Linked DNA regions of Cupriavidus necator. The protein of the gene in region 2 interacts with the protein of the main gene of each other region in a pairwise test. Links are inferred from orthologs where the notes say so. Each region holds a gene or a part of one and is shown on either strand. Other genes may lie near its edges.

Region 1 (5,015 bases), 3.0 Mb from region 2 along the record:
GTCGATGCGCTGGCCAACCTGGATCCCGACACCCTGACGCCGCGCGCAGCGCTGGAGGCGCTGTACCGGCTCAAGGCACTGGCAGGCGAGGCGCTCGACGCCGCATGAACGCTGCACGCCGTGCCCTGCTTGCCATGCTGCTGCCGCTGCTTTGCACGGCCGGCATGGCATCGGCCGCGCCCGCGGGCCGCGCCGGCAAGGCACCGGCCAGGCCAAAGCTGACGCGCATCGCGCTGATCGCCGACCTGCCCCAGTGGCCGGCCGCGGAGGCCAACGCGGCGGCACTGCTCGACTACTTCGGCGAGCGCAAGCTGGACCTGGTCATTCATGCCGGCGGCATCAAGGGCGATACGGAGTCGTGCAGCGATGCGGTGCTGGGCAACCGCCAGCAATTGCTGGACCAGTCGCCGCTGCCGCTGGTCTACGTGCCCGGAGAGACCGACTGGTCCGAATGCCGGCTGCCGGTCAACGGCGGCTTTGACGCGGTCGAGCGCCTGAACCGGCTGCGTGAGCTGTTCTTCCCCGAGGACGCCACGCTCGGCCGGCATCCGCGACCGCTGCACCGGCAGTCGGACCAGGCGCTGTTCCGCAGCTTCCGCGAGAACATGCGCATGGAGGTGGCCGATATCCTGCTCGTCGGCATGAACCTGCCGGGTGACAACAACCACTACCGCGACGAAGGCGGGCGCAACGGCGAGTTCGAGGACCGGCGCGAGGCCAACCGCCAGTGGCTGGCGCGCGCGTTCTCGGTGGCGCGGCAACGCGACCTGAACGGCATCGTGGTGGTGGTCCACGCCGACCCGCATTTTGCCAACGGCTGGGAGAAGAAAGGCCGCCCGACGCTGCTGGACGGCTTCATGCGCCACCGCACCCGCGACGGCTACCTGGAATTCAAGCGCCAGCTGCGCGAGCTGGCCGGTCGTTTCCGCGGCCAGGTGCTGCTGGTGCATGCGGGCGGAAACGGGGCCAACGGGGCGGACAACGGCTTCGGCATCGACAAGCCGCTGCGCGATGCGGCCGGCAAGGTCATGCAGAACTTCACGCGTGTGTCACTGCCCGCCAACACGGTCTCGCAATGGGCCGAACTGGTGATCACGCCGGGCGCGGCCTCACCGTTCGCAGTCATGCTCAAGGACGCACCGGCACCGCGCTGAGACCGCTTGCCGGCCCGACAACGAAAAAGCCGGCTGCGGCCGGCTTTTTCCTGGGGTGCGGAATACGAACCGTGCAGCGCGATCAGTGCAGCGTGCGCGGCGTGTCGTCGTCCTCGTCCTCATCGACGACTTCAACGCCCGAGGCGCCATGGGCGTGGCCGTGCTCGATTTCCTCGGCGGTGGCCTCGCGGACTTCGGAGACCTTCAGCCAGAAGCGCAGCGCCATGCCGGCCAGCGGATGGTTGCCATCCAGCACGACCTTGTCCTCGGCCACGTCGGTCACGGTATAGATGACGGAGTCCTCTTCGTCGCCATCTTCGGGCATGCCTTCGAACTGCATGCCGACTTCCAGCGGCTCGGGGAAGCGGTTGCGCGGCTCGACCTTCACCATATCGGCGTCATAGTCGCCGAACGCGTCTTCCGGCTCCAGCTGCAACTGGGTCTCGAAGCCCGCGTCATGACCGTCGAGCGCTTCCTCGATCTTGGGGAACGTGCCATCATACCCGCCGTGCAAATAAACCATGGCTTCATCTGACTCCTCGATCAGATTGCCTTGCGCGTCCGACAGCTTGTACATCACGGACACCACAGTATTCTTAGCGATTTTCAATTCTTGACTCCATGAACGATTCCGCATTATACGCGCAGGCCCTGCCCCCTGGCCCCGTCGATCCAGACACTCCGCTCGACCTGCTTGGTGGCATGACGCCTGCTGCATTCATGCGGGATATCTGGCATCGCAAGCCCCTGCTGATTCGACAGGCAGTACCCGGAATCGTGCCGCCTGTGTCGCGCGAGGCTCTTTTCGACCTGGCCGACAGCGATGACGTCGAATCGCGCCTGGTGACGCACTTCCGTAACCGCTGGAAACTCGCGCATGGCCCATTTGCGCGCGAAAACCTGCCCGGCGTCAAGGCCCGCCAGTGGACCCTGCTGGTGCAAGGGGTAAATCTGCATGACGCCGCCGCGGCGGAACTGATGGGCCGCTTCCGTTTCGTGCCGGACGCGCGCCTGGACGACCTGATGATCAGCTACGCCACCGACGGCGGCGGCGTGGGCCCGCATTTCGACTCCTACGACGTGTTCCTGCTGCAAGTCTCGGGCCGGCGCCGCTGGCGCATTTCGTCGCAGACCAGCCTTGAGCTGATCCCGGACATGCCGCTGAAGATCCTCGCCGACTTCAACGCGGAACAGGAATGGGTGCTCGAACCCGGCGACATGCTCTACCTGCCGCCGCAATATGCGCACGATGGCATTGCCGAAGGCGAATGCATGACCTGCTCGATCGGCTTCCGCGCGCCGGCCTACCGCGAGCTGGCCGGGCATTTCCTGGCCTGGCTGTCTGAAACGGTCGAAGACAATGAAGACCTCGGCGGCCGTTATGCCGACGCCGGCGAGCGCGCCGCCACGCGGCCCGCGCAGTTACCCGCCGGCATGGCCAAGGCAGTCGCCGAGCGGCTCAAGGCGTTGCAATGGAATAGCCAGATGGTGTCCGAATTCCTCGGCAGCCATCTGTCAGAACCCAAACCTGGCGTTGAATTTGCAGAGATACCCGACATGCCGTTGCGCCGTTATGCGACACTGGCGGCCCGCCATGGTGTGGTACTGCCATCAGCATCGATTGCGCTTTACGACCGCGCGAATTTCTTCCTCAATGGAGAAGCCTACGAGCCGCCGGCCGAACTGATGCAATGGCTGAAAAAGTTGGCCGATTATCGGCAGCTTAGTAGCGAAGATGTTGCGGCTTGCGCGGACCTACCCGATCTGATGGAAACTTTCCATCACTGGACGCTGGAAGGATGGCTGCAATTGGGCCCGCGGCTGTAATAATACGTAACATTGCGAATCAGTAAATTTCGGCGCTACACAAGCCGGGAAAACGCGGATATAATTGTTGGCTGGCTAGTACTGTGGACCATTGCATTTATCGGGACCCGGGAGGGCCTCTATTTTGCAGTTCAAGAGCGATAATTACCGGTAATTATTCATCGCCTGTTTTCCGTTATTACAAGTTAAAGGACGAACAATGAAGAAGTCTCTCCTGATCGCATCGCTGCTGGCCGCTGTTGCTCTCGCCGCTTGCGGCAAGAAGGAAGAAGCTGCCGCTCCGGCCGCTGACACGGCTGCTCCGGCTGCTGCCGCTCCGGCCGCTGAAGCTTCGGCTCCCGCTGCTGAAGCCCCGGCCGCTCCGGCTGCTGCTGCTCCGGCTGCTGACGCTTCGGCTCCGGCTGCTGACGCTTCGGCTCCGGCTGCCAAGCAGTAATCGGTTCCTGACCGATGAAAAAACCGGCCTTCGGGCCGGTTTTTTTATTTGGGCGCTGCTACCGCACTGCGCCCTGCCGAATCCACGCATCCCTCAGGCGCGCACCGCCTGCCAGTCCAGGCCCTCGTCCTGGTCTGCCACCAGCACCTCGGACGGCAACGCACCCAATGCCATTGCCAGCGCCCCCGTTGCCAGCTCACGCGTATTGTTCTGCTTGCTGAGGTGGGCCGCGACCACGCGGTTCAGGCCGGCATGGGCAACTTGCGCCAGGATACTGGCCGCCACTTCATTGGCCAGGTGGCCGAAGTCCCCGCCGATGCGCCGCTTCAGCGAAGCCGGATAGACCGAATTGCGCAGCATCTCGCGGTCATGGTTGCATTCCAGCACCAGCGCATCCACGCCTGCCAGGCGCGCCGTCACGTAAGGCGTCTCCATGCCTGCATCGGTCAACACACCCAGCCTTGCCTGCCCGTCCGACAAGACGAACTGCAGCGGCTCGCGCGCATCGTGCGGCACGGTGTACGGCAGCACCTGCAGTCCGCCGATGGCAAAGGCATGGTCGGCGCCGCAGACGCGCACGTCGGCCGCATCGGCGCCGCGCAGGTGCGAGGTCGCCAGCCAGGTGCCGTGGCTGGTATACACCGCCAGGCGGTGGCGGGCGGCAAAGGCGTAGGCCGAGCCGACGTGGTCGCCATGCTCGTGCGTCACCAGCACGGCGTCGAGCTGGTCCGGCGCGACGCCCAGGCGCTCCAGGCGCCGCGCGGTCTCGCGGATGCCGAAGCCGCAGTCGAGCAGCACGCGCGTGGTGGTGGTGTCTTCGCGGGATTCGATCAGCAGCGAGTTGCCCTCGCTGCCGCTGCCGAGGAAGGCGAAGCGCATCATGGCCGCGCCCTCCCCGCCAGACACCGGCCAGGACGGCCGGCTGGCATGCCAGCAGTCATGCGCCGGCTCAGTGCAGTTGCTCGTCGATCAGCGACAGGATGCGCTTGCCGATTTCGCCGTTCTCAGGCTGGCCGGCATCGTTGAGCACCGTCACCAGCGTGCCGCTGCCCGTGCCCTTGAGCGACACGCGATACTTCTTGGCGGTCTTGGAATCTTCCGGCTTGGTGAACAGCTTGGAGAAGAAGCCACGGCTGTCGGCAACGGTGCGCGGGTCGACATAGCGCACGTAGTACAGGCCCTGGCCGCGGTCGCGGTCTTCAACCGTGAAGTTCACGCGGTCCAGCGACAGGCCGACCGAGCGCCAGGCGCGGTCGAACGGTTCGGGCAGCTGCAGCGCCGGAGCGCCGTTGACCTGGGACAGGTACGACTTGGCCGGCGCGGCGCCATCGGCACCAGCAGCAGCGCCAGCAGCGGCGGCCGTGCCCGCAGCGGCTGCGGCATTGCCCGCCGCCGCCGGGTTCTTGGCCATGCGGTCGGCTTGTTCCTTCTGCACGCCCAGGCGCTGGGCCAGGCGCGACAGGAATTCGGCTTCCAGCTCAGGATCGGCCGGACGCGGGGTCCAGACCGTGCTCGACTTGTCGATGCCGGTCAGCTGCTCCTGCGCACCGCGGTGGCTGATGAAGACCTCCAGCGTGCCGTTCTGCGAACGCTCGACG
Region 2 (15,996 bases):
CCCGGGCCTGGTCGAGCCGGCCATGAAGGAATTCGTGGCAGTGCTGGGCGACAAGCCCAACCAGTTCGGCAAGCAACGCCCCGACGTGCAAGTGAAGGGCGCCGACCTGCTCGACTTCAAGCCGGAAACGCCGATCACCGAGCATGGCCTGCGCATGAACATCAACGTCGGCATCCACTACCTGGGCGCCTGGCTGGATGGCAACGGCTGCGTGCCGATCCACAACCTGATGGAAGATGCTGCTACTGCCGAGATCTCGCGCTCGCAGGTGTGGCAGTGGATCCGCTCGCCGAAGGGCAAGCTGGAAGACGGCACCAAGGTGACGGCCGAGCTGGTGCGCAAGCTGATTCCGGAAGAGCTGGCGAAGGTGAAGGCACTGGTGGGTGGCGATACCAAGACCTATGACCGGGCTGCCGAGATTTTTGAGCAGATGTCTACGTCGGAGGATTTTGCTGAGTTTCTGACGCTGCCGCTGTATGAGGAAGTTTAAGCGGGTAGGGTGCTAGCAGGATGAAAAAACCGCAGCTTTGGCTGCGGTTTTTTCTTTTGGGATGCCGATCGAGTGTCCACTCAACTGTTGGAGTCGTTCAGGAAGGCGGTCACTCACTGGCACAGCCTCCAAATGTGCGCAGAACGTAAGCCTTCTGCGTCGAAGCCGCCAACTTACGGGCGCTGGATGACGGGGGCCACACGCATCGCTTGCGCACTACAATGCTCCTGTACAGGCGGCGTCCTGAGGGAGTCTCCAGATGACCGACAGCAGCGTGAAATCCAATCTTCGCAATACGTGGGAGTCGGCAGCACCCGGCTGGGCGAAGTGGGAGCATGTGTTTGCCACCAATCTTTCGGGCGCCACGGACACGCTCATCGATATGGCCGGTATCCGGCCGGGCATGCGCGTTCTCGATCTGGCCTGCGGTGCCGGCAGCCAGAGCATCCAGGCAGCGATGCGTGTGGGTGCCGGCGGCGAAGTGGTCGCCAGTGATATATCGGGCACCATGCTGGAGCATGTCCGCCGAAATGCCGCTCGTGCCGGTCTTCAGAATATCGAAACGCTGGAATGCGCAGTAGACGAATTGGACGAGACACTGGCGCCGTTCGACGCGGCGATGTGTCGATTGGGATTGATGCTTTTCCCGTCACCTGGTGAGGCATTGGAATCTGTCCGACGCGTACTCAAGCCTGGCGCGCGTTTCGCGGCGCTAGTCTTCACGACGCCGGCCAACAATCCCTTTATGGCCCAGCCGATGGCGATCCTTCTACGCCACGCGGGCAAGTCTCCGCCCGCCCCCGGACAACCTGGAATCTTCGCACTGGGAGGCGATGGCGTGATGGAACGCCTGATGAACGACAGCGGTCTTGGCGATGTGAAAACACAGCATGTTCGAGCGCAGCTCGTCTTGCCGAGCGCGTCCGATGCTCTGCAACTGATGCAGGAAGCCGCCGGGGCATACCGGGCTGTGGTAGCGGACCTCGACGTCGCGGCGAGATTGAGGGCCTGGAACGAGGTTTATGAATGCCTTAAGCAGTTCGACGTCGGTGAAGGCTTCAAGACCGAGCTTGAACTCATCATCGGATCAGGCGCCAAGCCAGGATAGTTTTCGCCCGTTGGAGACTGAGGGTCGCCTACGGGCTTAATCGCGTCGCCTCATGCGCGACACGGTACGACCGGAACGGGACCGCAACGGCGCCGTTCCCGGTCCCGCCGGACGGAGCGTGGTTGCGGCGCAGGCTATGGCATAGCCTGGAAGAATGAAAGCGTCCGGGCATTGGCCCGTTCGGCGGCGTCGGCGACATAGTGGACGCCCTGGTTTCGCGCGAAGGCGTGCATGCAGCCGGGATACGTGTATATCTCGACATTGGGCTTGTCCGACAGCGCCGCGACGATCCGCGCCCGCGCTTCCGGCGGCACGAATTCATCTTCCTCGGCGATATGCATCAGCAGCGGCGTGGTGAACGTCGCGGCCTCGCCGAGATGCTTGTCGATGCCGACGCCGTAGTAGGAGACAGCCGCTTCGGCATTGGTGCGGACTGCGGTCAGGAATGCCAGCAGTCCGCCAAGGCAGTAGCCGACCGTGCCCACGCCGCTGGTAATGCCGTCCAGCCGCCGCGTGAACTGGATGGTCGCATCCAGGTCGCCCACGCCCGCATCGACATCGAAGGCCTGGTAGAGCGCCAGGGCCTTCTGCCATTCCGCATCGCTCTTGTCGGTGAGTTCGACGTTCGGCTGCTGGCGCCAGTAGAGATCCGGGCAGATGGCGGTGAAACCGTGTTGCGCGAAATGATCGCAGGTGGCACGCATGTCGTCGTTGATGCCGAAGATCTCCTGGATCACCACAATGGCCTTGCCGTTGGCCGCTGATGTCGGCCTGGCAAGGTAGGCCCGGAAGTTGCCGTCCGCTACGTCGATCGATGTGTACTCGCCCATGATGCCTCCTGTTATGCGGGGGTTTTGCCCATGCGGGCAGCCGTCAATGTAGCGCAATTCCCCGTCAGCGCGCGCCCAGCGCGGAGAGCAATGCGGCGGTGGTCAGGATGGCATGCGCGAACGTGGGCCCGTTGATCTCATGCGCGGCATGCAAGGCTTCCGGCGAGAATGCCGCGGTCGCGTCCCGCACCAGGGTCACATGGTAGCCAAGTTCCGCCGCGAACCGCCCCGTGGCTTCGATGCAGGTGTTCGCCAGCAAGCCCACCAGGACGACCTGCCGGATGCCGTGCTGCTTGAGCTGGAAATCCAGGTCCGTGTTGGCGAAGCCGCTGCCGCCCCAGTGCTCATGGACAATCACGTCGCCGGCCATGGGGCGGAAATCAGGATGCCAGTCTCCGCCCCAGGTGCCTTCGGCAAAGACCTGCGCGCGGCTGGCACCGAGCTGGTAGGGGCTGGCGTGCTGCCAGCCGAGATGCTCGTCCGGGCGGGCGCGATGGTGCGGCACGTAGAACACCTGTATGCCGCGCGAACGCGCCGCGCTGGTCACCGCACGCAGATTTGCCAGCGTCCCGAGTTTGTCCGCCACCGGCTTGGCCAGGCCGTTCAGCTTGCCGCCTTCGCTCAGGAAATCGTTGTACGGATCCACCAGCAGAAGCCCGGTGGACTCGCTGGTGTAGGCGGGGCCTGTCATGATCGTCCTCCCTGGCACTGGCAATCGTGCCTCTGCGACACTGGTCAGCGTTGCACGAACGCCAGCAGATCGTTGTTGATGAGATCCGGATGGGTCGTGCACATGCCATGCGCCAGGCCCTTGTAGACCTTCAGGGTGCCGTTGCGCAGCAGCTCCGCGCTCAACGGGGCCGAGGCCCCGATGGGCACGATCTGGTCGTCGTCGCCGTGCATGACCAGCACCGGCACGTCGATTGCCTTCAGGTCTTCGGTGAAGTCGGTTTCCGAGAACGCCTTGATGCAATCGTATTGGGCCTTGACCCCGCCCATCATGCCCTGTCGCCACCAGTTGTCCTTCACGCCTTCCGAGACCTTGGCGCCGTCGCGGTTGTAGCCATAGAAGGGCACCGGCACTTCCTTGTAGAACTGGGCGCGGTCGGTGGCTACCCGCTCGCGAAAGCCGTCAAACACCTCCACCGGCAAGCCCCCCGGATTGGCGTCCGTCTTGACCATGATCGGCGGTACGGCACCGATCAGGACCGCCTTGGCCACGCGCCCGGCGCCATGCTTCGCGACATAGCGTGCCACTTCACCTCCGCCAGTCGAGTGGCCGACATGGACAGCGTCCTTCAGGTCGAGGTGCGCAACGAGCGCGGCCACGTCGGCGGCGTAGGTGTCCATCTCATTGCCGATGGCGGTCTGGGTGGAGCGGCCGTGGCCGCGGCGATCGTGCGCAATGACCCGGAACCCCCTGGCCAGGAAGAAATGAAGCTGGGCATCCCAGTCGTCGGCGGTCAGGGGCCAGCCGTGATGAAAGACGATTGGTTGCCCCGCGCCCCAGTCCTTGAAGTAGATCTCGGTCCCGTCCCTGGTTGTAATCGTTCCCATGGCTTGCTCCGTCTGAAGGGGATTGGAAAGCCCGCGGCGGCTCGAGGACCCGATGTGTGCGATCGTCGCCAGCCTGTGCGCTGGCGGCATGGCAGCCTGCTTCACGGTCGGCAACCATCGCGGTGACGGCCATTATTCTCCTGGACTCTGGCCAGACGCTACGTAAAATCGGCAAATCGGATGGTGCCTGCCGAGCCTGCGCCAGGTGTCAGCCATCCCGCCGCAGGGCACTCCAATTCACTTGAGCGCAAGAGGGTGACGATGACCAACGCCAGCTATGCGGAGTTTGATGAATTCGAAGCGTCACTGTATGGCGTAAACGGCCGGTACATGCTGCGCTCGGCGCAGCGACGGGACTGGCGCCTGCGTGTGCTCGAGCTGAATGGCGTTGCCTTGATGGCCGGACAGGAAGGCGCCGCGACGATCTACAGTGGTGCAGGCATGCCGGGATGCTTCAACCTGTTCCTGCCGCTGAGCGGACATGAATGCACGGTGGTCGACGGGCGCCGGTTCGACCGCCATGCAATCGGCTGGATGGCGCCGGACCGCATGTTCCATATCGACGCCAGCCGCCCGGCAAGCTGGATGACAATCTCCATGCCATGCGAGCTCGTCTGCCGGTGGATGGCGACATACGCAGACAATGCCGACTTGTCATTGCTCGCCCGCAATCTTGTCCTGACCGGCGGTCCAAGCTTGGGCGCCCTGCTTGCGCTGACCCAGCGCCTGCTCTTCATCGATGATCGCCAGCCTGCCCAACTGCATCACCCGGCTGGCGAGCAGACCGCACGCAGCGAACTCCTCCGGCTCGCGTTCAACACCCTGCTGCCGCTAGCCGCGCGTAGCACCGACACTGCCAGGCACCAGAATCACCGGCGCATCCTGAGCCAGGCCATGGACTTGCTGGCAGCGGCGCGGCACACGCCCATCCTGCTTGAAGATCTGTGCGCAGCTACCAGTGCCTCGGAACGTACCATTCGCAACGTGTTCAACCGGTACGTCGGCATCAGCCCCCACCGGTACCTGGTGCTCCACCGCTTGCACCACGCGCGCCAGGCGCTGAAGCATGCCAAGGCAGGCGAGACGGTCACGAGCATCTGTATGCGCTTCGGGGTCTGGGACATCGGCCGGTTCGCCATGCAGTACCGCCGGCTGTTCGGCGTGCTGCCCAGCCAGACGCTGCGCGCGTCGCATCTCGGCATGCAGGCGCCACACTAGGCCGATGCCCGGCCTGGGTGCCTACTCGAAGAACATCTCGAAGACCTGCGTGCGCAAAACCACTGGATGGCCGCATCGCGGTGGTAGCCCGATCCCATTTTTATTGACCGACTCTGGCCGGTTTCTGACGATCATCCCATCCGTGCCCGGCCTGCCTCCGGCAACTGAAAGAGCGTTTCACATTGTGGAATTTGCTCCGGCTTTCCCCCGGCGCTATCTTTCGTTCCTTGAAAATGCTTTCCACATTGCGGAATTTAGTGTTTATCTCATTGAAAAATAAGGAAAAATCAACTCTTATGTCTTATATAAGACTTTGCCGCGACGCATCAAGAACGCCCTACAATGAACCCACGCTGCTCGCCTCGACATCCGCCAGCACACTCAACTATTTTTTTCAAACGCGCTTTCTTCTTAGGAAATTCCCATGGCCCAGTATCAAGACGACATCAAGGCAGTTGCCGGTTTGAAAGAGAACCACGGCAGCGCGTGGAATGCCATCAATCCCGAGTATGCCGCCCGCATGCGTGCCCAGAACAAGTTCAAGACTGGCCTGGACATCGCCAAGTACACTGCCAAGATCATGCGCGCCGACATGGCCGCCTACGATGCCGACTCGTCGAAGTACACCCAGTCGCTGGGCTGCTGGCACGGCTTCATCGGGCAGCAGAAGATGATCTCCATCAAGAAGCACTTCAACAGCACCGAGCGTCGCTACCTTTACCTGTCCGGCTGGATGGTGGCCGCGCTGCGCTCTGAGTTCGGCCCGCTGCCGGACCAGTCGATGCACGAAAAAACCTCCGTCAGCGCGCTGATCCGCGAGCTGTACACCTTCCTGCGCCAGGCCGACGCCCGTGAGCTGGGCGGCCTGTTCCGCGAGCTGGACGCTGCCCAGGGCCCTGCCAAGGCCGCCATCCAGGCGAAGATCGACAACCACGTCACCCACGTCGTGCCCATCATCGCGGACATCGACGCGGGTTTCGGCAACGCCGAAGCAACGTACCTGCTGGCCAAGCAGTTCATCGAAGCGGGCGCATGCTGCATCCAGATCGAAAACCAGGTGTCCGACGAGAAGCAGTGCGGCCACCAGGATGGCAAGGTCACCGTGCCGCATGAGGACTTCCTGGCCAAGATCCGCGCCATCCGCTACGCCTTCCTGGAACTGGGCGTGGACGACGGCATCATCGTGGCCCGTACTGATTCGCTGGGTGCCGGCCTGACCAAGCAGATCGCCGTGACCAACACGCCGGGCGACCTGGGCGACCAGTACAATTCCTTCCTCGATTGCGAGGAGTTGTCGGCCGACCAACTGGGCAATGGTGACGTCATCATCAAGCGCGACGGCAAGCTGCTGCGTCCCAAGCGCCTGCCCAGCAACCTGTTCCAGTTCCGCGCCGGCACGGGCGAAGCGCGTTGCGTACTGGATTGCGTCACCGCACTGCAAAACGGCGCTGACCTGCTGTGGATCGAAACCGAAAAGCCGCATATCGCCCAGATCGGCGGCATGGTCAGCGAGATTCGCAAGGTCATCCCGAACGCCAAGCTGGTGTACAACAACAGCCCGTCGTTCAACTGGACCCTGAACTTCCGCCAGCAGGCGTATGACGCGATGAAGGCCGCGGGCAAGGATGTGTCGGCATATGACCGCGCCCAGCTGATGAGCGTGGAATACGATCAGACCGAACTGGCGAAGCTCGCCGACGAAAAGATCCGGACCTTCCAGGCCGACGCGTCGCGCGAAGCAGGTATCTTCCACCACCTGATTACGCTGCCGACCTACCACACCGCCGCGCTGTCGACCGACAACCTGGCCAAGGAATACTTCGGCGACCAGGGCATGCTGGGTTATGTGGCTGGCGTGCAGCGTAAGGAAATCCGTCAGGGCATCGCCTGCGTCAAGCACCAGAACATGTCCGGCTCGGACATCGGCGACGACCACAAGGAGTATTTCAGCGGCGAAGCGGCCCTGAAAGCGGCGGGTAAAGACAACACCATGAACCAGTTCTGATACCAGTAATACCCCAAGCAAAACGCCAACCGATACGGGTTGGCGTTTTTTTGTCCGGCGAGATCGCTCGCGGGGTTCTCATCAAACATATTCTTGTGCGCTTCCATGCAGAAGCTGTACGTGTGGCTTGAAATCAGCGTGCTGGGTTGAGACGCGGATGCGTCTCCTCTCCCCAGTGATACAGTACAAGGCCAGACAGTCCCATCGCGATGGCGACGAACCAGAATGCACTCTCGACGCGGCCACCGAGCGCTGCAGCTGCGCCCAGGCAGAGCGCGCCGATGCCATACCCGAGGTCGCGCCAGAAGCGGTAGATGCCAATGGCAGACGCCCGCCAACTGGGGTGTGCGATGTCGGCTACCGCAGCGCTCAGATTGGGGTACAACATCGCCATGCCCAGCCCGGTCACGGCGGCCGAGGTGCTCCACCAAACCGAGCCGCTGCCTAGCGGCAGCAGGGCCACGCCAGCGCCACACACCCACATACCCCCGACATTGAGGCGCTGACGGCCGACCTTGTCCGAGAATCTACCGGTGAATAGCTGGGCACCGCCCCAGGTAAAGCCGTAGACACCCACTATCCAGCCAATGCCGGGCAGGCTCACTCCCTGCTGGTGCAGGTAGATGGGAAACAAGGCCCAAACCAGCGCGTCAACGAACTTCTCCACTAGCCCGGCCTGGCAGAGCGCGGCCATTCGACGGTCGCGCCAACTCATCAGGACGAACATCTCGCTGCTCGATGGTTGCTCGCTTACGCCCGGCGGGTAGCGTGGGTGAAGCACTGTCGCGGATGTGCCGGCGGTGTGGCGTTTGACCTCAGCCCGGGCCCAGGGCAGCGTCTCCATCACCACCAGCCAGGCGAGCAATGTCGCCAGCCCAATGACGACAGCGCCGAACCACAGCAATCCTTCGCGCGGACCCGAGATGGAAGCCGCATAGCCCGTGACCACTCCTGCCACGGCGACACCCACGTAGCCAGAGAATTCGTTCAGCCCGATAACCAGGCCGCGCTGGTCGGCTCGCGTAATGTCGAGCTTGGCCGTCTGGGTCATTGACCAGGTCAGGCCCTGATTCACACCGAGCAAGGTAGTTGCCAGGACAATCCAGTTCCACGATGGCGCGAAATAGATAAGCAGCGGAATCGGTAGCGCTACAAGCCATCCGATGAGCAGCACTCGTTTGCGGCCGATGTGCTCCGCCAGGCGACCCGCAACGAAGTTCATAGCACCCTTGACGAAGCCGAATGCCACGACGAAGGCCACCAGTAGCATGAACGACCCACGTGGCACGCCGAACTCGGTCTCGGCGAGCGCCGGTACAACGTTGCGCATCATGCCAATGGTCATGCCTACGAACAGCACCTGCAGCAGTTGCTGCAGAATCTGGCCAAGATTGGCACGTATGCCGAAGTCAATCGAGAGCGGCTTCAATCGCGCGCACCTTCGGGCTTAATGCCACGCAGATTGACCTCTATGATGCGAGCCATGTTCTCCGGTTGCTGCGGGATGTCGGCAACCACCGCATCGACAAAGGCATCGCGCGACATTGCGAGCATCGGGTTGAAGCGTTTCTCGAACCCGATGGTCGATGCAGGCTTGCCAGAAAGGCCTGCGCCGCAGGCGCTGCCGGCTTGATGTCCAGGATAAATCTCAAGCTCGGCAGGGAGATTCAACAGCTTGCGATGCAAGCTATCGTGCAGTCGGGCGGCCATTTCGCGTTCTCTCCCGGCCAGGTCCGGCCGGCCGGCACATCCAAAGAAATAGGAAAAGGCGGCGTTTTCAGTGGGACGTTGGCGGAAGAACATGACGGTTTCCTGTGTCTGGACACTGGCGCCTAGTCGGCCCGCGCTTTCCGTGCCATGACATCCGTCTCCTTGCCCTATGCCTCGATGGGCAGCCCGTGAGCGCGCCACTCGGCCACGCCATCAGTCAGGTGGAAGGCGCGATAGCCCTTCTTGCGCAGGAACTCGACAGCGTCCTTGGCCATCAGGCAGAAGGGGCCGCGGCAGTACGCGACAACGGGCATGTCTTTGGGCAGCTCGGCAAGCCGCTTCCTGAGTTCGTCGAGTGGCAGGGAGCGAGCATGCGGCAAGTGGGCCGTGGCGAACTCCTCTGCTGGGCGCACATCGAGAACCAGCACTTCTCCGGCCCTGGCCTTCTTCAAGATGGCAGCACGGTCGAATCCTTCGAGGTCGTCGCCATGCCCGATGATTGACGCCAGGGCCACCTGCAATTCCACTAGCCGCTCCTCGGCCGCTGAACGAAGCGTTACCCAGAGGTCGGCCACGCTGGTGCTGGCCAGGCGGTACTGGACGTACTTCCCATCCTTGCGGGTCTCGACGAGACGAGCCTGGCGCAGCTCCTTGAGATGAGCGCTGGCGAGCTTCACGCTGATTTCTGCCTGGGCGGCCAGAACCTCGACGGTTTTCTCACCCTGGCACATAAGCTCGATAAGCTCCAGACGTTTCGGGCTGGCTACGGCTTTCCCGATGCGCGCGACCTGCTCGTACAGGTGGTTCTTTAACGTTCTCATTTTTTCATTCTATGGAACGTTAGAATGAATGGCAAGCTCTGTGTGGAAGGAGCCTCTCTCTGGGAGGCTGTTTGACAGCGGTTGCCAGCGGTAGCTTCATGCCTCAGTCAGACCAGCACGTGACGTGTCTCTAGAAAGAAGCGCTGAATCTCTTGTTCAATCTCCGGATCGATCATTCTGACCGGCCGGTTTCCGTTCGGGCAGGCAAGCCTTGGGGTCGTTCCAAACAAGCGACAAATCAACGGGCGCTCCGAATACACGCTGCATCCCTTGGTATCAAGGTGAGGGCAACTCAGGTTTGCCAGCGCCGTTTCGTGCTCGGCATCGCTTTTGACGGGAAGCCTCGACATTTCCTCCGTTGAGGTTGTCACAGGACCACAACAGTCATGACATCCAGGGGTGCACTCAAATGTGGGAATTCGTGAGCGAAGAAATCTGATCTTTTGACTATTCATTGGTGCGGTTATCAGAAAGTCGGTCAGGAGCTGGCCGAGGTAGGATGCGCGCTACATTCAACCCAACTGTGCGCCGCGATCTAGTTCAACTAACGTGCCCCCGGCGGTAGTCTGAGGAATTCCGACGCCTCTTGCATAGCGCTCTCGGCCAGCTCACGGGCTTCCTCGCCGCCGCCGGGCGTCATCAGGCCGGCCAGTGCTGCATAGAGCAAGTGGATCAGGTCCACGGCACGGTGATACTGTTCGTCGCTCATCTCTTTCCCTCTACGAGGCCATCGAGCCGTGTCGTCAGCTCAGGCCGGGACCTTGCTGTGGGACTGGCCGATGGCCGCGCCTGATCGGGCCGCCGTTTCATGTGCCTCCCCGCCCAGACAGATGCTGCACAAGCCAGATCATTGCCGACACCGCTGCACCGGCCCAGAGCGTCACGATCACCAGCGCCGCAACGTGGCTGACGGGGCGGTGGGCGGATGCCGCGGCCGCCGCGCGATGCTGGCGCATTACCGCGACCGGAATCCACCGTATTGCCAGCAACAAGCCCAGCGGCACCACCACCACGTCATCCAGATAGCCGAGCACCGGAATGAAATCGGGAAACAGGTCAATGGGCGACAAGGCATAGGCGGCGACCGGCAAGGCCAGTGCTTTCGCATACCATGGCGTGCGGGGATCTTGCGCGGCCAGCCACACGGCGTGCACATCTTCCTTGACTGCGCGAGCCCAACGCCGGGAACGTGCGATCAAATGAGCCAGAAGATCCCGGCGCCACAAATGCAGACGCACATCGTCCAGCACCGGAACCGCAGCGAGGGCAAGCAACAGGGTTGCCAGCGCAAGTGTGGCGCTGAACCCGACGTGCTTGAACCCCAGGGCGCCAATGACGCCGCCGGCAAAGAACAATACGACGAGTGTGATGAGTACCTGCAGCTTATGCCGATTGGCGAGCACCGGCGGCTTGCTCGAATCGGCCCTGGACAGGTTCCAATAGAACAGCTTGCCCAGTTCGATACCGATGTCGGTGACCATGCCGGTCACGTGCGTGGTGCGGATCTCGGCATTCGACAGCTTGGTGACCATGGCATTTTGCAAGCCCATGATGAAACAGAGCACCATGACTGTTGCCGGCACGAACAACCATTCGTGGTGTTCGAGATTGCTGCCTAGCAGGCCAAAACACACCAACAACAAGGCTTCCAGCATGAGCGGCAATGCGTATTCGCTATGCAGTCGCTCGCGCCGGGCCCAGTTGATCAGTACCGCTGAGCAGGCGGCGCCCGCCAGGAACGACAGCAAGGCCCCAAGGCCGTCCAACATCAGCCAGAAACTGCCAAGCGCCAGGTTGTCGGCCATGGCGGACACAACGCCCGACATGTGCGAGGTGTACTGCTGCACGGCCAGGAAGCCGCCTGCGTTGGTTGCTCCGGCCACAAACGCCAGGTAGCAGGCCAGTTGCCGATTGCTGCCGGGACTGCGCTCCTTCCCAGTCAGCTTGCGCAAGTACAGGATAGGCATGGTTGCGTTGGTAAGGAGGCTTGCGCGGGGGAGGGCGGTGTCAATACCGGAGCTGCGGTCTTGCCAGCTTCGACCAGGCCGCACGATCCGACGCAAGGCGCTCGCCGCGTTTCAGGCGGCGAGCGGCCGCGGTCAGGCTTAGCGAATGCGCGGTTTCCAGGATGCGCGCTCGTGCAATCAGCGCGTCCAGGGAGGGCAGCTTGTGCGCCCCCTTCCAGGCAAACAGCGTGTAGTTGGAACTGTCTTCGGAAAGAGAAATCGACATCGACTGGCCGAACGCGGTGCTGACTTCCTCCAGGTAAAGCGGGATATCGGGATCGCTTTCGAGAAAATTCGCGACCAGCACGCCGGTATCGGCCAGGCGGGCATGACAGGCGGCATAGAAGTCTGCCGTCCCCAGCTGCACCGGCATGCCATCGGCCAGAAACCCGTCCACCAGGATCACGTCCGGTCGCGCATCCTGGTTCGCAACATAGTCGGCGCCATCTGCGCAAACCACCTCAAGTCGTTCGTCGTCCGGCGGGATCTGGAATTGCTCGCGCAGGGCGATGACCGCCGGATTAATTTCAATTGCCACGATCTTGGTGTTGGGCAGATGCCGGTAGCAGTACTTGGCAAGCGAACCGCCACCCAGGCCGATCATTGAGATCCTGGCCGGGACTGGGTGCAACAACAGGAATCCCATCATCGTCCGGGTATAGCCCAGCACGAGCTTGTCGGGATCCTTGCGCGACATGAAGCTCTGGGTCGCGAGCGCGTCGAAATGCAGGGACAGGGCGTGCTGGGTTTCCAACACCTTGGGCGTACCGTCGTGGCTCGCCTCGGCAAGGAACTTCAGGTAGGCGTCGAACGAGGTGCGGTCGGCATGCATAGCTCAGGATTCCATCAAAGCGCCTTGGGAAGCGCCTCTCCCCGCAACAATGCCGCGATGGTGACGACAGCGGCGGCTTCGTCCGCTCCGTCCGCCTGGATGCGGATGTGCGTTCCCACCCGGGCGGACAGGCGCATGACCTCCATCACGCGCTTGGCGTTTGCAACCCAGGGGCCACTGGTAAGCAGGATCTCGCACTCAAATTGATTGGCCGTGAAAGCCAGCCGTGCGGAATTCCGCCCTTGAAATGCATTCCCGGCAGTTACCGCTATCGTCACTTCTACCACTGCGCCCCTCATCAAAAAGTTGTGCCCCCTGAAGACTCGTTTGCGCGGGACCGCGCGCCCTGCCAGCATCTACTAAGACATGCCGGCGCATCTTGGAGATGTATACTATTATAATTCCATTATTATATGATGACATTGTTAGACGCATGGAATCCAAGACTGCCCGCCTGACCGTATTGATCGATCCGGAGAAGAAAAAGGCCTTTGAGGCGCTCTGCGCCGCCCAGGACCAGACGCCATCCCAAGTCGTTCGCCAGATGATTCGCGACTATTTGCAGCAGTACGAGGTGGACTACGCCACCCGGCCGACGCTTGGAGCGCCAAGGTCAGTGGCGAAGGAACGCGGGTGATGCAGGAAGGGGCCAGCCGGTGCCCACGCTCAGGTGCACACCTCAGGTGCACACCGCTGTTGCCAGGGCCGGATCACTAGCGTCTTGTGGCACCGGTCTGCCGGACGGCGCTTAGTATTGCGCGCAGGATCTCTATCGGCGGCGGTGGACAGCCCGGCACCGTTATGTCTACCGGGATGACATTGGCGACGCGGCCGCAGCTCGCATAGCTCTCCCCGAAGATCCCGCCAGTACAGCCACAGTCGCCTATCGCCACCACCAGTTTCGGCTCCGGGGTTGCCGCATAGGTGCGCAGCAGGGCCTCTTCCATATGACGCGAAACGGGTCCCGTCACCAGGAGCATGTCGGCATGGCGCGGGCTTGCGACGAACTTGATGCCCAGGCCTTCGATGTTGTAGTAAGGATTGCCGAGTGCGTGGATTTCCAGTTCGCAGCCATTGCAGGAGCCTGCGTCGACCTGCCGGATCGTCAGCGCCTGCCCGAGAATGTCGAGCAGCTCCCGGTGGATGCGCTGGATGGAGGCGGCCTCGTCCGCCGCGCCGCGCGGAGCAGGCTCAGTAACGATGCCGGTATGTGCGATCTGCCTGAGGATTTTCCACATCAGAGATCGTGCCCCGAATAGCTGAGGTTGAAGGATTTGTTGATCAGCGGAAAGTCCGGCACGATGTTCCCGATGATGGCATGCTCCAGCACCGGCCAGTTCTGCCACGACGGGTCGTGGCAATGGCAGCGCAGAATGCGGCTGTCATCGGCAAGGTCGAGCGCGACCAGGACTTCGCCACGCCAGCCCTCCACCCATCCGACCCCGATGGCGGCGCCGGCGGGCGCTTGCGGAACGATTCGCGTGGCACCCTCCGGCAGGCCTGCACAGATGGCACGGATCAGTCGCAGCGACTCCAGCACCTCATCGAAGCGCACCGCCACCCGGGCGGCGACATCGCCGCCGCGGTGCGTGGCCATCTTCACGGCGACGCTATCGTAGGGCCGCCAGGCATGGTCGCAGCGCAGGTCCGCGGCGCAACCGCTGGCACGTCCGGCCAGGCCGGTAAGCCCAAGCCGGGCGGCAAGCTGCGGCGTGACGCAGCCTGCTCCAAGAAATCGGTCCTGCAGGCCCGCATGTTCGTCGTACACCGCACGCAGCACGCGTACTTCCCGCTCGATGTGACCGCACTGCTGTTCCAGGCGCTCAGCCATGGCTGGTGCCAGGTCTTGCGCAACGCCGCCCGGTACCACGGCGTCCATCATCAGCCGGTGACCGAAAGCCTCTGCGGACAACCGCTGCCAGTCTTCGCGCAGGCGCGAGAATTGCGCCAGGCCGAAGGCCAGCCCCGCGTCATTGCCCAGCGCCCCCAGGTCACCCAGGTGATTGGCCACCCGCTCACGCTCGAGCATCAGGGCGCGCAGCCAGTCCGCCCGCGGTGGAGGCGCGCAGCGCCAGGCGGACTCCAGCGCCATGCAATAGGCCCAGGCATAGGCCACGGTGGAATCGCCCGAGACCCGGCCGGCCAACCGGTAGCCCTCGGGCGGCGCCAGTTCGGTGAAACGCCGCTCGATGCCCTTGTGGGTGTAGCCCAGGTGTTCCTCCAGCCGCAGCACCTTCTCGCCGACCACCGAAAAGCGGAAGTGGCCGGGTTCGATGATGCCGGCATGCACCGGCCCGACCGCGATCTCGTGCACGCCGTCGCCCTCCACGCGCACGAAAGGATAGTTGGCAGGCAATATGCCGCCGGTGGCCGCACCCGCCGGCGCGCCGCCTTGCAGCGGCCGCGCCCCTGCCGGCCACAGGCCGTGGTCCAGCCAGGGCCGGCCATCGCGGCTGTCCTGCACGGGGATACCCACCAGGTCGGTCATGGCACGTTGCATCCGGCCCGCGCATGGGAATACGCCGGCCAGGTCCGGCACGGCGGGCGCGACGCCATCCAGTCGCAGTTCGAGCCACATCAGCCCCCGCGCCGCGGCGTATGTGACGCATGCCGTCAACGTGCCGCCGATGGCACTCCGATCAACGCCCCACAGCGCAACGAGGCGCCCGCCAGCGTCCGCCACCGCGCGGGCCGTGACCGACCAGCCGTCTGGATCGACCCGGCCATGCCAGACTGGCAGCGGCGCGGGCAACCGCTCCAGGTTGAGGCCGGGATCGGACAGAGTCATCGGTTCAGCTCCCAAGCATTGCGGCTGCCTGCCGGTACCAGGTGTCGAGATAGGGCGGAACATAGAGGCCCAGCATCAGCCCCAGGGCGAGGTGCGTGAACACCGGGACCAGCGCTGGCGGATGCGCCAGCGGCATGAGCGTGGTGTCGCCGAAGACCATCGGCTGCACCCGGCTGAACACCGCGGCGAACGCCAGCCCAAGTGCCAACAGCAGGAAGGGCGTGGCCCACGGCTGTTCGCGCATGGCGGTGGTGACGATCAGGAACTCGCTGGCAAAGACCCCGAACGGGGGCATGCCCAGGATGGCGAGCACTCCTACCATCAGGCCCCAGCCGACCGTGGGACTGACACGGATCAACCCGCGAATATCGTCCATGACTTGCGTGCCCGCCTTCTGCGCGGCGTGGCCGACGGCGAAGAAGATCGCTGACTTGACCAGCGAATGCACCGTCATGTGCAGCAGGCCGGCATAGCTGGCGATCGGCCCGCCCATGCCGAAGGCGAAGGTCATCATGCCCATGTGCTCGATGGACGAATACGCGAACATGCGCTTGATGTCGCGTTGCCGGATCAGGAAGAAGACAGCCGCGACCACCGATAGCAGGCCGAACCCCATCATCAGGCGGCCGGT

Evidence for each region.
Region 1: the proteins of I6H87_RS14855 (region 2) and I6H87_RS00965 interact in binary tests that used the Escherichia coli proteins (3 or more experiments, as listed by UniProt). The link is inferred for Cupriavidus necator from one-to-one orthologs.

What each region holds. Positions count from the first base shown.
Region 1 is NZ_CP066018.1:201,326-206,340, forward strand. The notes cover bases 1-2,714. They hold I6H87_RS00965 (FKBP-type peptidyl-prolyl cis-trans isomerase), read right to left. Parts: upstream 1,765-2,714; coding sequence 1,237-1,764; downstream 1-1,236. Other genes in these bases: mutS (DNA mismatch repair protein MutS), read left to right, coding at 1-108; I6H87_RS00960 (hypothetical protein), read left to right, coding at 105-1,154; I6H87_RS00970 (cupin domain-containing protein), read left to right, coding at 1,776-2,714. Also shown: more of I6H87_RS00970, read left to right, coding at 2,715-2,981; I6H87_RS34220 (hypothetical protein), read left to right, coding at 3,181-3,417; I6H87_RS00975 (MBL fold metallo-hydrolase), read right to left, coding at 3,511-4,299; bamC (NlpB/DapX family lipoprotein), read right to left, coding at 4,367-5,015. UniProt on the Escherichia coli protein: Folding helper with both chaperone and peptidyl-prolyl cis-trans isomerase (PPIase) activities. Chaperone activity prevents aggregation of unfolded or partially folded proteins and promotes their correct folding.
Region 2 is NZ_CP066018.1:3,157,115-3,173,110, forward strand. What follows is about bases 13,091-15,996. They hold I6H87_RS14855 (hydrogenase large subunit), read right to left. Parts: upstream 15,366-15,996; coding sequence 13,815-15,365; downstream 13,091-13,814. Other genes in these bases: I6H87_RS14845 (ribbon-helix-helix protein, CopG family), read left to right, coding at 13,091-13,214; I6H87_RS14850 (NADH-quinone oxidoreductase subunit B family protein), read right to left, coding at 13,291-13,815; I6H87_RS14860 (hydrogenase 4 subunit F), read right to left, coding at 15,370-15,996. In the rest of the region: aceB (malate synthase A), read left to right, coding at 1-490; I6H87_RS14770 (class I SAM-dependent methyltransferase), read left to right, coding at 750-1,598; I6H87_RS14775 (dienelactone hydrolase family protein), read right to left, coding at 1,733-2,428; I6H87_RS14780 (cysteine hydrolase family protein), read right to left, coding at 2,493-3,119; I6H87_RS14785 (alpha/beta fold hydrolase), read right to left, coding at 3,164-3,985; I6H87_RS14790 (helix-turn-helix domain-containing protein), read left to right, coding at 4,247-5,203; I6H87_RS14795 (hypothetical protein), read left to right, coding at 5,253-5,483; I6H87_RS14800 (isocitrate lyase), read left to right, coding at 5,628-7,208; I6H87_RS14805 (MFS transporter), read right to left, coding at 7,342-8,637; I6H87_RS14810 (MBL fold metallo-hydrolase), read right to left, coding at 8,634-9,011; I6H87_RS14815 (ArsR/SmtB family transcription factor), read right to left, coding at 9,086-9,739; I6H87_RS14820 (YkgJ family cysteine cluster protein), read right to left, coding at 9,847-10,089; I6H87_RS14825 (hypothetical protein), read right to left, coding at 10,284-10,448; I6H87_RS14830 (DUF1275 domain-containing transporter), read right to left, coding at 10,546-11,706; I6H87_RS14835 (fused MFS/spermidine synthase), read right to left, coding at 11,747-12,577; I6H87_RS14840 (HPr family phosphocarrier protein), read right to left, coding at 12,592-12,864; and 2 more genes.